Linked DNA regions of Fulvivirga ulvae. The protein of the gene in region 2 interacts with the protein of the main gene of each other region in a pairwise test. Links are inferred from orthologs where the notes say so. Each region holds a gene or a part of one and is shown on either strand. Other genes may lie near its edges.

What was found.
Region 1: the proteins of topA (region 2) and LVD17_RS04080 interact in binary tests that used the Escherichia coli proteins (3 or more experiments, as listed by UniProt). The link is inferred for Fulvivirga ulvae from one-to-one orthologs.

The regions. Positions count from the first base shown.
Region 1 is NZ_CP089981.1:946,351-953,919, reverse strand. Bases 2,140-5,074 are described here. They hold LVD17_RS04080 (IMPACT family protein), read left to right. Parts: upstream 2,140-3,261; coding sequence 3,262-3,888; downstream 3,889-5,074. Other genes in these bases: LVD17_RS04075 (PAS domain S-box protein), read right to left, coding at 3,956-5,074; LVD17_RS04085 (hypothetical protein), read left to right, coding at 2,375-3,265; LVD17_RS04090 (head GIN domain-containing protein), read right to left, coding at 2,140-2,248. Also shown: LVD17_RS04100 (MFS transporter), read left to right, coding at 1-825; LVD17_RS04095 (lysoplasmalogenase), read left to right, coding at 827-1,516; more of LVD17_RS04090, read right to left, coding at 1,553-2,139; more of LVD17_RS04075, read right to left, coding at 5,075-5,779; LVD17_RS04070 (3'-5' exonuclease), read right to left, coding at 5,936-6,523; Na+/H+ antiporter NhaC, read right to left, coding at 6,527-7,569.
Region 2 is NZ_CP089981.1:4,699,545-4,707,153, reverse strand. What follows is about bases 1,618-4,592. They hold topA (type I DNA topoisomerase), read right to left. Parts: upstream 4,274-4,592; coding sequence 1,961-4,273; downstream 1,618-1,960. Other genes in these bases: LVD17_RS19945 (SixA phosphatase family protein), read left to right, coding at 4,407-4,592; LVD17_RS19955 (SIR2 family NAD-dependent protein deacylase), read right to left, coding at 1,618-1,956. Also shown: LVD17_RS19965 (Tex family protein), read right to left, coding at 1-470; LVD17_RS19960 (TlpA family protein disulfide reductase), read left to right, coding at 709-1,284; more of LVD17_RS19955, read right to left, coding at 1,267-1,617; more of LVD17_RS19945, read left to right, coding at 4,593-4,907; LVD17_RS19940 (agmatinase family protein), read left to right, coding at 4,940-6,007; LVD17_RS19935 (tetratricopeptide repeat protein), read right to left, coding at 6,332-7,609. UniProt on the Escherichia coli protein: Releases the supercoiling and torsional tension of DNA, which is introduced during the DNA replication and transcription, by transiently cleaving and rejoining one strand of the DNA duplex.

The DNA.
Region 1 (7,569 bases), 3.8 Mb from region 2 along the record:
ACTGTAGCTTATGTTGCGGATATTGTACCTTATCAGAGACGTGGTGAAGCACTGGGTATCTCAGGGGTATTTGGTACCATAGGTATGGCAAGTGGCCCTGCAATCGGGAGCCAGATTAAGCTATGGTACTCTATGGATGTAATGTTCTATACCTCCTCAGCACTGGCCATACTTTCCATTCTGGTACTCATAGGCATGAAGGAAACGCTGGCCAAGCCTGAGAAATTCAGGTTAGAGCACCTGAAAATAAACCGCAATGAAATTTATGATCCAAGTGTTATAGCCCCGTCCATTGTTATGTTCTTTACAGTATTTTCCTTCGGTATGGTGTTGACCGTTGTACCAGATCTAAGCAAACATCTGGGCATGGAAAACAAAGGAGTGTTTTTCACGGTTTTCACAGTATCATCCCTGTTGGTACGTATTTTGGCGGGCAAGGCATCAGACAGATATGGCCGTGAACGGGTGTTGCTGGTTGCTACCCTACTCTATGCTGCCGGAATGTTTGTAGTCGGTATCGCAGGCAGTGTTTTTATGTTGCTTACCGGTGCAGTACTCTTTGGCCTGGGCACAGGAATGAACTCTCCTACCATATTTGCCTGGACTGCGGACCTTTGTAAAGACGAGAACAGGGGGAAGGCTATGGCCACCGTTTTCATTGCCCTTGAGTTTGGCATTATGATGGGTGCACTGCTTTCGGGATGGATCTATGCCAATAAAGCAGAAAACTTTATGATCACCTTTTGGACCGGTGGCTTTTTTGCAATTATTGCGTTTCTGTTTCTAATGATTAAATTGGTGAGAAAACAGCAAACAACTAATTAAAGTGAGAAAAATTATCCTGATCCTGTTTGTCATAGTTGCTGCGATAAACCTTACTTCCCAAATTATTGAAAATGCCGATCTGGCATTCTATTCCAAGCCATTTTTGATGCCGCTTTTGATGATATATTTTGCGGTATCCAGCACTGAGAAGAGTTCACTACTTAATTTCGGGCTATTGGCCCTGTTATTTTCATGGATAGGAGATGTGGTATTGATGTTCCAGGATCGAGGTGAACTCTATTTTATGATGGGGCTGGGGTCTTTTCTTGTAGCTCATCTGGTCTATATTTATACCTACAAAAAGGCACGGTGGAAAAATGAGGAAAATAGTTTGCTCCCGACCCAAAGGATACGCTATGTATTTATTCTGGTTCTGGCCGGTTGCGGCCTGGTATATGTTTTGTTGCCCAAGCTTGGGGATTTGATGGTTCCTGTTATTATTTATGCCAGTGTGATTGTTGCTATGGCTATTTTTGCGCTTAACCGTTTTGGGTATACCTCTCAGTCTAGCTTCGGTTTTGTATTTTTCGGAGCCGTTCTGTTCATGATGTCAGACTCCATCCTTGCTATTAATAAATTTATGGAGCCGCTGCCCATTGCTGGGTTTTGGATTATGCTTACATATATCCTTGCGCAGTTTACCATAGTAAGGGGATTGTTATTACATAAAAAGAGGGTGCCGACCTTCTAGCACCCTCTCCACACTCTGAGTTATTGACCTGAAAAATTAGATTTTTCTTACTTTACCACTCCCTGATGAATGGCTGTTGATATTTGAAGGGCTTCCTTTGTAATAAACGCTACCACTTCCACTGATCGAAGCGTCAATAGATTTTTCAGCAAACACTTTACAGCTTCCTGAGCCTGATATTTTTATTTTATATGAATCTGACTTCAAATCTTCGGCACCTAAACTACCTGAACCGCTTATTGAGAGATCCACATACCTGGCGGTGCCTTCGAGGGAAATTTCACCCGACCCTGAAATGGAAAGATCCAGGTCGCTTACCGTAGCATTTAAATTGACACTGCCTGAGCCACTTACGCTGATTTCCATATCTCCGGCCTTTATTGTGTTTTTTCCATATATTTTACCGGAGCCGGAGATATTGATTTCTTCAATTTCGGGTATAGTAATATATACTTCCAGATCGCCGTCGTCAGACCAGCTAAACCATCCTGAGCTTTCTTTTTTTATGATCAGACGCCCACCACGCACTTCGGTTTCTATCTTTTCCAGCACTTCTTTTGATCCTTTCAGTTCTACTTTCTGATTAGAGCCTTGTGTCAGGTAGACTTTCCCTGCGGTGCTGAAAGATAATTGATTGAACGATGATAACTCCCGTATTTCAGATTGCTGAGCAAATAATGAAATGCATGAAAATGAGAGCAGAAGAAGTAACGTAGTTTTTGCCTGTGTCATTGCTATTAGATTTTTAGCTAAAGACCCACATTGCAGGGCCGGGTTGCATGAATTAGACTCAAATTTTAAAGCGAGGTTACAAGTACGTGAAAAAATATCTTATTTTGCGCCCCCAAACTTTAGAGTATGCTGGATATTTTACTTTGTGTCTTAATGAATGTGGGCATATTTATTTGCTTCAGGTTATTTTCTACATTTAAGATGGATACCTTTCAGGCTATTGTTTTTAACTATGTGGCGTGTGTTATTACCGGGGCAGTTTTCATGGGAGATAGTTCAGTGCTTGAAAGTATTACTATTGACGAGCCCTGGGTTCTCATTGCTATGGTACTTGGAGGTGTTTTTATAGGCACATTTTATTTGATGGCCATTACTACCCAAAAATTTAGTATGACGGTTTCATCTATCTCGGCAAAAATGTCGCTTATCATACCCGTACTTTTCAGTATTTTATTACTCGATATTCAGTCGAGGCCTTACACCTGGCTAAATTATGCTGGTATGGCGCTTGCACTGGCTGCAATTTTTATGAGCTCGTACAAGGAGAAAAAGATTGAGGCACATAAGTTAAGGGGCTTTGATTTATTTCTGCCGCTTTTGGTATTTATTTTTGGAGGCATTATAGACTCTTCGATTAACTATACCAGTTATTATTTTCTTACTGATCGGGAATCTGCTGTTTTCCCGATGTTTGTATTTGTGTCTGCGGGAGTTATTGGACTTTTCTTATTAATTAGTAATAGAAGGAAATTATCATTAATAAGTGTTGCTGGAGGTGCTGTACTGGGTGTGGTCAATTATTTTTCAATTTACTTTCTTATTACTTCACTTTCAGCATTCAGTAATGACGGGGCTATTGTATATCCCTTAATCAATGTGGGGATTATTGTTTTAGCGGCAGGATTATCAGTAGCGTTTTTTAAAGAAAGATTCTCCAGGCTTAACCAGGTAGGTTTGGTTTTGGCCGTTTTGGCCATTATTTTCATATCATACCAGGAAATATTAGCTCTGATATGAACATTAAAGCAGAAAGCTACCTTACTATTGCGGTACCTTCGGAAGGGCTTTACAAAGAGAAGGGGAGCAAATTTCTTGCGTTCGCCTACCCGGTAGCCTCTGAGGAAGATATAAAGGAGCGTTTGGACGAGCTTCGAAAAAGATATTATGATGCCCGGCATCACTGTTATGCCTATGTACTAGGTGCCGATAGAAACATTTACAGGGCTAATGATGACGGTGAGCCCAATCACTCTGCCGGAGATCCTATATTAGGGCAAATCAACTCTAAAAAACTAACTGATACACTGGTGGTTGTGGTGCGATATTTCGGAGGTACCAAATTAGGAGTAAGCGGATTGATCAATGCCTACAAAGTATCTGCGGAAGAAGCCCTCAATAGTGCACAAATCAAAAAAGTGGATATTACACGTACCATCAGTCTTAGGTACACTTATGATGCGACTAATGAAGTGATGCGCCTCATCAACGATTTTGAAATAAAAATTACTGATCAGGTTTTCGGAGCTGATTGCCAGCTGACAGGAGAAGTTAAAGTGGGCATGAACGATCTGCTTGACGAAAAGATACAATTTCTCATAGATACTGGCCATGAATTGACCATGGAGTACCCTGAAGATTAAGGAGGATGCAAAACAGAATATCCTTATGGTTTAATTCAGGAGTATAGTTTTTGGTCGGTGTTACAGATTAATTCTCATCTCTTTTCAATCTTGTCAGTTCTTCCATTTGAAGCTTCATTTGTACTTGCTGTTCTTTTTCCCTGGTGATATCGTAGGCGAACTTAACAACTTTTACAGGCTGTTGGGCTTTGTTTCTAATGGGACTGTACATCCCCTTTATCCAAATAGTTTTACCATCCCTGGTTAATCTTTTGAATTCACCGTTAAAAGATTTTCCTTCTGAGAGTGTAGCCCAGAATTTAGCATATGCATCGGATTCGCTTTCCTCTTTGTCAACAAATATTCTATGGTGGCGATCGATTATCTCATCTTTATTGTAGCCGACAAGAGCCAGGAAGTTATTGTTGGCCTCCAGAATTTTCCCGGAGAGATCAAATTCAACTGTGGCAATTGTGGAGTTGATCACTCTTAGCTGTTCTGACATTTCACCTGAAATCCTCTGCATCTCTTCCTGCGTAGCCGTTATTTCCTCGAGGGTTTTCTTCATTTTAGCCTGCTGCTCTTTTTCACTGGTTATATCATAGGCGAACTTCACTACTTTTACAGGATTACCTGCATTGTCCAATATTGGGCTGTACATCCCTTTGATCCATACGGCATTACCTTTTTTTGTTACCCTGCTGAATTCACCATCAAAGGAATGACCTGAGGATAGTTCCTTCCAGAATTTTACGTAGGCCTCAGAATTGGCCTCTTCTGCGGCAACGAATATTTTGTGGTGCCGGCCAATGATCTCTTCTTTGCCGTAGCCCATCAAAGCCAGGAAGTTTTCATTAGCATCTCTAATTATTCCCGATAGATCGAACTCTATGGTGGCTATGGTAGCATTGATCACGCGGAGTTGTTCAGACATCTCTGCCGAAACCCGCTGCATCTCTTCCTGTGTAGCCTGCAGTTCTTCCATGTTTTGCCTCATTTCTTCTTCCTGGGCTTTTAGCTCTTCGGCTTGTTGCTGAGTAGATGCTAAAAGAGCCTTGGTGGTCACATTGATCCTTGCATTTGATATGGTGGAGGCAATACTCTCGGCCAGTTTTTCTACAAAATCAATTTCATGTTCTTCAAATATTTTAAATGATGCCAGTTCTGCCACTCCATATGTTTCATCGTTTACCTTCAAAGGTATTATAAGGATGCATTTGGGGAGAGCTTCTCCCAAACCAGATGTTATATTCACATAAGACTCAGGAATGTCCGTCATCAATATTTTCTCCCCTTCCAACCAGCACTGCCCGGTAAGCCCCTGCCCTGGATTTATCCTTTTGCTTATGAATTTTTTTCTGTTGTAGGCATAAGCCGCTTTGAGTTCAAGGTATCGGTCATTGTTCTCTTCCTCAACCACAAACAACCCGCCTTGGTTGGCGTTCAGGTATTTCACCAAGTTACGGATAATAATATCGGAAAGGGTTTGTAAATCATTTTCACTACGAAGTATTTCCCCGAATTTAGCCAATCCGGTATTCATCCAGTTGCGCTTTAGGTCCTCGTCGGCTGTGGACCGTAGCTTTTCCTGCATTTTAAAAAGCTTTTGAAACAGTGCATCATTTTCAGTGCTTAAATGAAGGTCTGCGGTGTAACTACCAGATGAAATGGTTTCGACAAATGTTGTCATTTTATCCACACGCATATTTTCCGCTTCAAGTTTTGAGGCGTATCGCCTTTTGACTTCTTCACTGCGTTTTAGTATGCGGAAGGTGAGTATACTCAATAAAAGAATAATAACAGCTGTAGAAATTATGGTATAGTGAACAGGTTGATCAAGGTATATAATTACCGATATAATTATACCAGAACCGGCAATGAGGATGGGGAGTAGAGGAATTTGTTTGTACATAAAGTTGTTTAAAATTTCATTTTTTAATTTAAACAAATAATTATGCCAAACTATTTTTTACTTAAAAAGTTTAATAAAATCATATTTATTCATTATTCGAGGTTCATTTTGAGATTATTTTCCAAATAAAGGAAATTTTCTCATTAATGCAGTGCGTCAATATTTAAAGTATCCTTTTCTCTCCAGTTCTCGGTACATTTCAATACAAACCCAGGCATCTGTTGCCGCATAGTTAATCTGTTTATCGCTCAGCTTTTCACTTTCCCAATTTGAAATCTGAGCGCTTTTTGAAATCCTGAATCCTAGGACAATTGCAGCCAGTTTTCTGAGCCCGTTGCTTTCTATTCCTATTTCTTTTACCAGCTTATTGAGCTCGACAAAGCCTCCCGGCGTAAACTCTCTCAATTTTCTTAAGTCTTTAATATCGTCACGCAGGGCAACTCCGATCTTTAATAGTTTCTTATTTGACAGAAATGCAATAAGGTCGTTGGTAAGGCCTGTAAGGTTAGTTCTGATCAGGAAAACCTCTTTTGAGGTAGCTATTTGTATCAGAGACACATGGTTATATTCTCCTTTTTTAAACGCAGGTTTTGTTTCAGTGTCAAAGCCAACAACTTTTTCTCTGCTTACTTTGCTCATGACTTCGGTTATCTGATCTTCCTGAGTGATAATATGAACCCTGCCTTCATATCGCTGAAGCTCAAGTTCATTTATTTCTTCACTGGATATCGTGGCCGGATACATGCTTTAAATTCGTTTTTCGGTTTGATCCACCTTACGGATCTTAATATTAGCGTAAGCAAACAGGATGGTCATAAAAGGACTCATGATATTGAAAAAGCAGAAAGGCAAATAAGCTATAGTCGCAACGCCCAGAACGGAGGATTGATAAGCACCGCAGGTATTCCATGGTATGAGTACCGAGGTAACAGTTCCTGAATCTTCCAGCGTTCGGCTCAGGTTTTCGGGTGCCAGGCCCCTGTCCTCATATTCCTGTCTGAACATTCTGCCAGGCACCACTATGGCTATGTACTGGTCAGAAGCTGTAAGGTTAAAAGTAATGCATGTGCCTGCTGTAGAGGCAACAAGTGAACCTGTTGAGTGAGCAAGTTTGATGATAGACTGTGCCAGTCTTTTTAACATGCCATTGCGCTCCATAATGCCACCAAATATCATGGCACAAACGATCAGCCATACTGTGGGAAGCATTCCTTCCATTCCGCTTGATGACAATAAGGTGTCCACCATTTTATCACCAGTTTCTACATTTACCGTTGTGAACATTGATTTCACTACGCCTTCATACGCTGATACAAAGTTGAATTCTTTGGCATCAGTGATGGATTGTACAATATGAGGTTGAAATATAAGAGCAAATATTGCTGCCAGCAACGTACCTATTAACAGCGCTGGTAAGGCTGGTACTTTTTTGATGATCAGAAATATTACAGCCGCCGGCACTACAAAAAGAAACAGGTTGATCTCGAATTTGGAGGATATGGCAGCCTGAACTTTGCTAACTGTACCCAGTGCTGTGTTACCCTCAATGTTGAAACCCCAGATCAGGAAAATGATCAGCGTGATGATTATGGAAGGGCCTGTAGTTAGGGCCATATACCTGATATGAGTAAAAAGGTCAGTTCCGGCCATTGCAGGAGCCAGATTAGTGGTGTCGGATAGCGGAGACATTTTATCACCAAAGTAAGCCCCTGATATTACCGCACCGGCAATAACACCCTGATGGATACCTAATGCCTGGCCAATGCCCATAAGTGCGATACCGATGGTGG
Region 2 (7,609 bases):
AATGCTTCCTCAGTATTGGCCACACCCTTCTCTTCATCAATGTATTCTGAGGCCAGCTTCTCGAGGTCTGCTGACTCCTGCTCGAACAGCACTTTTGCCAATGGCTCAAGTCCTTTTTCCTTGGCCACGGAAGCCCTGGTTTTTCTCTTTGGCTTGTAAGGGAGATAAATATCCTCCAACTCTGCCAGTGTCTGGGCTGCGTTGATGGATGCTTCCAGTTCAGGGGTCAGCTTCTCCTGCTTTTCAATAGACTTTAATATAGCCTCTCTCCTTTTATCCAACTCCCTGAGCTGTGTTACCCTGTCCCTGATCGATGTAATGGCAACTTCATCAAGGCTACCTGTCATTTCTTTCCTATACCTGGAAATAAAAGGTACAGTGGCTCCTTCATCCAGCAACTCTACTACAGCAAAAGCCTGCTTCTCATTGATTCCCAGCTCTTTGGCTACTATTGAAATATTCTTATCCATTCTAATTATTTATACGTATTATTTTTTGAGGCCGACAAAAATATAAAATTATGAAATAGCCTGCTGACCCATAGGCCTAAAAGTTATTAACATTTTATAAAGTGATTATCAGGTCGGTCAGCAGACATTTAATTTACGAAAAAAGGGAACCTCATTGCAAAATCTTTACGTTATAAGAACTGGTTTTTCGGTTTTTAACTTTATTTTGAGTTAAAACCTTTCTTCTAATTTATCCTGTATGAAAAAGCAACTAAGAGAGTGGGGAATATTTTTGGCCCTAGGTTTATTTCTATATTTTACCGGCTTGTACACTGATGTGGCCGCCCTTGCACAAAGGGCGATTTTAAGCACAGGTCTGATCACCGCAGATACAAAGCTTGAAAATCCTGAAAAAGCTGATTTCAATTTTACACTTCAGGCACTGGATGGCCAAACAGTAAAATTTGAAGACTTTAAAGGTAAAGTGATCTTTCTAAACGTTTGGGCTACGTGGTGCGCTCCCTGCATCGCGGAAATGCCTGGTATTCAGGACTTATACAATAAGATTGACAACAAAGATATTGTATTTGTAATGCTCTCAATGGATGATAGTATTGAGAAGCCAAAAAGGTTTATTGCCAAAAAGGAATATACCTTCCCGGTTTACCTACCTGCCAGCCGCGTACCTGATGTATTCAGGTCCCCTTCCATACCCACCACCTATGTGATATCAAAAGACGGCAAAATTGTTGCGAAGAAGGTGGGAATGGCTAATTATGACACCAAATCGTTCAGGAAATTTCTGAATAAGCAGGCATCAAAGGTCAGCAAGTAAGCGCTGCCTTACCTTTTCAACACCTGTTGTTGCATTTTCTTCATACAGGTAGAGGTTCGATCTTTTTGATACCTGGGGTAATTTCGGGTCTATAACATACTTAGGTACATGATCAGCAACCAGATCGAGCAGGCCTGCAGCGGGGTACACCACCAGTGAGGTGCCTACCACCATAAAAATATCTGCTCCATAAGTTTCTTTGGCGGCAATTTCCATCATAGGTACAAGTTCTCCAAACCAAACGATATTTGGCCTTAGCTGAGAGCCCTTCTCACATTTATCTCCCAGCTTAAGCTCCCATCCATCCATTTCGTAAACCAAATTATCATCAGCAGTACTCCGGCACTGGAATAGCTGCCCATGAAGGTGGATCACGTTTGATGAGCCGGCTTTTTCATGAAGGTTGTCTACATTTTGTGTGACAATGGTTACATCAAAATCTTCTTCCAACTTAGCCAGGGCAAGGTGACCGGCATTCGGTTCTGCCTTTAGGGAGGCCTTTCTTCGCTCGTTGTAGAAGTTCAATACAAGCTCAGGGTTCTTTGCCCAGCCCTGTGGGGAAGCAACTTCCATCACATCATGTCCCTCCCAAAGGCCGTTGGAATCCCTGAAAGTGGCTATGCCACTTTCAGCACTGATACCTGCTCCTGTAAGAACAACTACCTTCATCATAATATTATTTCTTTTTTCTGCCTCCTTTTTTGGCAGGTGTTTTCTCCGCAAGCTCTATGCACTCCTCCAAAGTAAGTTCTTTAGGCTCCTTACCTTTCGGTATCTTCACATTCTTTTTACCAAACTTAATGTATGGGCCATACCTTCCGTTAAGCACCTGAACATCAGGATTCTCATCAAACGATTTTATAAACTTATTGGCATCTGCTTCTCTCTTTTGCTGGATGAGTTCGATAGCCCTGTCAGCCTCTATGCTGTACGGGTCGTCATCTTTAGGGATGGATACAAATTTGCCGTCGTGCCGGATGTAAGGCCCAAACCTCCCTATGGCTGCCTGCATGGGTTTGCCTTCAAACTCACCAATCTCCCTTGGTAGCTTGAACAGTTCCAGGGCATCTTCCAGGGTAATGCTTTCAATAAACTGCCCTTTTCTCAGGCTGGCATATTGAGGCTTCTCATCCTCATCATCCCCACCTATTTGAGCTATTGGTCCGAATTTACCTAGTCTGGCAATTACTTTTTTACCAGATTTAGGGTCGATCCCTAACTCCTTTGACTTGGGTACGGAAGATCGCTCAATATTTTCGGTATTTTCTACTTTGGAGTGGAATTCAGAATAAAATTCACCAATCATTTTATCCCACTCTTTCAACCCTTGCGCTACTTCATCAAAAAGCTTCTCTACTTCTGCGGTAAAGCTATAGTTGGTCACGTTAGGAAAATGTTCGACAAGGAAATCATTCACCACCATAGCCATGTTGGTTGGGAACAGCTTACTCTTCTCCGTACCTACCACTTCTGTCAGCGACTTCGGTGTAACCTTTTTATCCTTGAGTTCCAACACCGTGTATTGTCTCTCAGTACCTTCCCTGTTCTCTTTGATCACATAGTTCCTTTTCTGAATGGTCGAAATGGTGGGAGCATACGTTGACGGGCGTCCTATACCCATTTCTTCCAGCTTCTTCACCAGACTGGCTTCAGTGTACCTGGCTGGAGGCCTTGTAAAGCCTTGACGGGCTTTCATGGTATCAAGTATAAGCTCCTGCCCTACTTTAAGCGGTGGAAGCATTCCCTTTTGCTCTTCTCCTTCGTCTTCATCATCGGTAGACTCCAGGTAAACAGAAAGAAAGCCTTCAAACTTGACCACCTCCCCGGTTGCAACCAGTTGCTGTGGCACGGTAGAGATGCCAATGGTGGCAGTTGTTTTTTCTATCTGGGCATCGGCCATCTGGGAGGCAATTGCCCTTTTCCAAATCAGTTCATACAAGCGCTCTCCATTCCTGTCCACTCCCGGACTGGTAACAGCAAAGTTGGTCGGCCTGATGGCTTCGTGAGCTTCCTGGGCGCCTGATGATTTAGTTTTATATTTTCTGACTTTAACGAAATTGTCTCCGTAAGCTTTTTTGATCTCACTCACTGCACCGTTAACAGCTTCATCCGACAGGTTAACAGAGTCTGTTCTCATATAGGAAATGATACCTGCTTCATAAAGCTTCTGGGCTATGGTCATGGTCTGTGACACGGAGAAACCCAGCTTTCTGCTGGCTTCCTGCTGCAGTGTAGAAGTAGTGAACGGAGGTGCTGGTGATTTTTTGGAAGGCTTCTTTTGCAGATCTATAATGGAGAATTCTGCATCTTTGCATGCCTCCAGAAACTGCATCGCCTCCTCCTCAGTGTCAAATTTTTTCGGCAGCTCCGCGCTTAGCAGCTTTTTGCCTCCAAGGTCAAAGGTTGCCGTTATTTTATAAGAACTGACAGGATCAAATTTCTCCACATCCCTTTCCCTTTCTACTACCAGCCTTACTGCTACTGACTGCACGCGCCCTGCGGAAAGTCCGGTTTTAATCTTTTTCCAAAGGATAGGTGAAAGCTCAAAACCAACAAGCCTGTCAAGCACACGGCGTGCCTGCTGCGCATTAACAAGGTCTATATCAATTCCTCTCGGGTTTTTGATCGCATTCTCAATGGCATTTTTTGTGATCTCCCTGAATACGATCCTTCTTGTATTGTCATCGTTAAGGTTCAGGGCCTCTTTTAAGTGCCACGAAATGGCCTCTCCTTCGCGGTCATCATCACTTGCGAGGTAGATAGTCTCCGCTTCCTTAACCAGTTTTTTCAGTTCTTTTACCACCTCTTTTTTATCGGCGGTGATTTCGTAAGTAGGTTTAAAGCCATGCTCTTTGTCAATAGCTTTGTCTCCTTTTGGCAGGTCACGAACGTGACCGTAGCTTGATGTTACTTTATAATCCTTCCCCAGGTATCCTTCAATTGTTTTGGCCTTTGCAGGAGACTCCACGATGACTAAATTCTTCGGCATATGTTAAAATTCAACTGTTTTGAGAATTTCAAAGATCACTAAAATTTTCAAAAATAAAATTTTTGATCTAATTAAATAATTAGTGAGACATTTGTTAGGTAGGCAAATTAACAACTCTTATTTTAGAAAAGTTATGACTAAAACTTTATTTCTTGCACGCCATGCAAAGGCCTCTGACAAGCAACCCGGGCAGAATGACACAGACCGGGAGCTGAATTCCATCGGGCTTCAAAACTCCACCCGGATGGGCATTAACTTCAGCAACAAAGGTATACAATTCGATATTATTGTCAGCAGCCCGGCGGTCAGGGCACAGGCTACCGCATCCCTCATTGCGGAGCAACTCAAGTACGACACATCTAAAATACATCTAAATCCTGAAATATACGAGGCCTCAACCCGTACTCTTCTGCAGGTGATCAATCAGCTCAAGGATGAGTGGAATACCGTATTGCTGGTAGGCCATAACCCGGCCATCAGCTATCTGGCTGAGTACCTGACCAAATCAGAAATAGGTGACATGACCACATGTGGTGTGGTAAGTATAGAATTCGAGCTTGATCAATGGAATATGATCTCCGAAGGCACCGGAAAAATGGTCAGCTATGAGTATCCTGATTTGCTCAATTTTTAATTAATTTCGTCCCCCAATTTCGATAGAAAACTATGACGGAGAAAGAAGAGATAATTTCCAAGTTCGACCCCAATGCACCCGGTACCTCGGGCAACTTGTTCGGACTGCCTTTTAATAATGATACTGCTGAGCTGATCATCATACCCGTGCCCTGGGAGGTAACGGTATCTTACACCGCCGGCACCGCTGACGGTCCGGAAGCCATACTTGAAGCTTCTGCCCAGGTAGACCTTTTTGTAAAAGACATACCCGATGCCTGGAAACTGGGCATCAGCATGCTCCCGATTTCACCGGGGTTCAAAAGGGAAAATGAAAAATATCGTGACCTGGCTGCCAGGTACATTCAGTGGCTGGAGGAAAACGAGGAGGACTGGATTTCGGATGAGTTAAAGGTAATCCCTTCAACGGTTAATGAAATTTGCGAGAAACTGAATATATACGTTAAGTCACAGGCCTTAAAGCAGCTCGAACAAGGGAAAATGGTAGGCCTGCTTGGTGGTGACCACAGTACTCCGCTTGGTTTGATGTCTGCCCTGAGTGAGAAATACGACAACTTCGGAATATTACAAATAGACGCACACGCCGACCTGAGGAAAGCTTATGAAGACTTCACCTATTCGCATGCTTCTATTATGTACAATGCCATGGAAATCCAGCAGATAACCAAGCTGGTACAGGTAGGCATCCGCGATTTTTGTGAAGACGAGGCGGAATATATTAAAACATCCAATGGCCGGGTGGTAACTTTTTATGATGAAGACCTGAAATCTGCCTTGCTGGAGGGTTATACCTGGGAAAATATATGCAATAACATCATCACCCACCTGCCTGAGCAAGTGTATATTAGCTTTGATATTGACGGCCTCGATCCCAAGCTCTGCCCTAACACCGGTACACCCGTTCCCGGAGGTTTAGAATACCACCAGGTTATGTACCTGTTCAAACAGGTGGTAAAATCCGGCCGCAAAATCATTGGTTTTGACCTTAACGAGGTATCTCCCGGTGAAGATGAATGGGATGCCAACGTCGGTGCAAGGATATTATACCAGATGAGCAATTTGATGGCGGTGTCGCAAGGTAAGTTGAATATGGTGGTGTAGATCACCATACCACGTCATTCAAAACGAAGCGTAGCGGAGAAAATAAGGGGTAATCAGTGATCGGTGAAGAGGTAATCGGTGATTTCAGGAAAGGTTAGTAAAGCGATAACCGGTGACTGACTGGTGAACAGTAAACTGTAAATAAAATTGGATTTTGAATATTTCTACGACGCGACTGTCCCCCTGAGGGGATTATAGGGGTGTTTAAAGCCTGCCTCGGATCCGGGAGATTCCTGATATTTTCATTAGGTGTAGCAATGCGATAAAGTCTTATTTAAGAGAATTCAGGAATGACGGTGTGGGTGACGGTAATTTGGTGCCCAGTCACGGTTTAAAACCTATTACTAAAATATCATCCGTCTGTTCATTGTCGTTTTTCCAGTCTTTGATGGTTTGGTTTAGCTTTTGTCTCTGGTCAACTATAGTTAGTCCCTGGATTTCATGTAGTAATTGTTTGAATCGGCCTACCATGAATTTCTTGCCTTTTTCACCGCCGAATTGGTCTGCGTACCCGTCTGAAGTGAGGTAAAAGGTTTCATCACCTTTAAGGTCAATGATGTGGTTTTCGAAAAGCATTTCGGGCGCAGCCTTCTCTCCTATGGTTCGCTTGGTGCCTTTGATCTCTTTGAACTCACCATGCTGGAAGTAATATAACGGGCGGTTGGCTCCGGCAAATACCACTTGTTTTGAGACATGGTCAATCTTGCACAAGGCTACATCCATACCATGATCGGTATCTGATTTTTCTCTTTGTTTCAGGGCATTGCGTACCTGCTGGTTGAGCTGCATGAGTATTTGGCCGGGCTCATAAATTTTATCCCGGTTGATGATCTGCTCCAGCGATGACATCCCTATCACGGTCATGAATGCCCCGGCTACACCATGCCCTGTACAATCAATGGCAGCAACAATATCCACATCACCCATGTCGGCATACCAGAAGAAATCACCACTAACAATATCCTTCGGCTTATATAAAATAAATGACCTGTCCATCTTCTCCGGTGATACCTGAAACTGCAAAAGGGAACGCTGCACACTTTTGGCGTAATCTATACTTTCGGTGATATTCTGGTTCTTTTCCTCAATTACAAGCTTCTGATGCTCCAGCTTGTTGTTTTGCTTTTCCAGAAGCCGCTTATTCCTCCTTATCTGCTTGTATTTATTCAGGATAACCAGCGTGAGCCCCACCCCTATCACAAGAATGACTATACCAGATGTAATGATGATCTTATCATTACTTATCCGGAGTTGCTGCAGCTGGCTGTCCATCTGAAGCGACTTAATCTGGTTCTCTTTCTTTTCCAGCTCATAGGCACTTTCCAGCTCGGCTATGCGCTGGCTACTCTCCTGATCATAAAGACTGTCTTTGGCCTGATTGTGAAAACGTAAAAAGCTATACGCCAGGAACATATCTCCTTTTGAAAAATAGGTTTCGGCTATGGATTGGTAAATGATCGCCAGCAAGCGTTTATTGTCAGTTTCCTGTACAATAGACAATGCCTCATCAAATATCTCCAGGGCCTTATCATAGCGTTGTAAGGCCTTTTCAACCATTCCTATATTATGCAGGGCATTGGCCTGACCGTTGAGGTCGTTGTT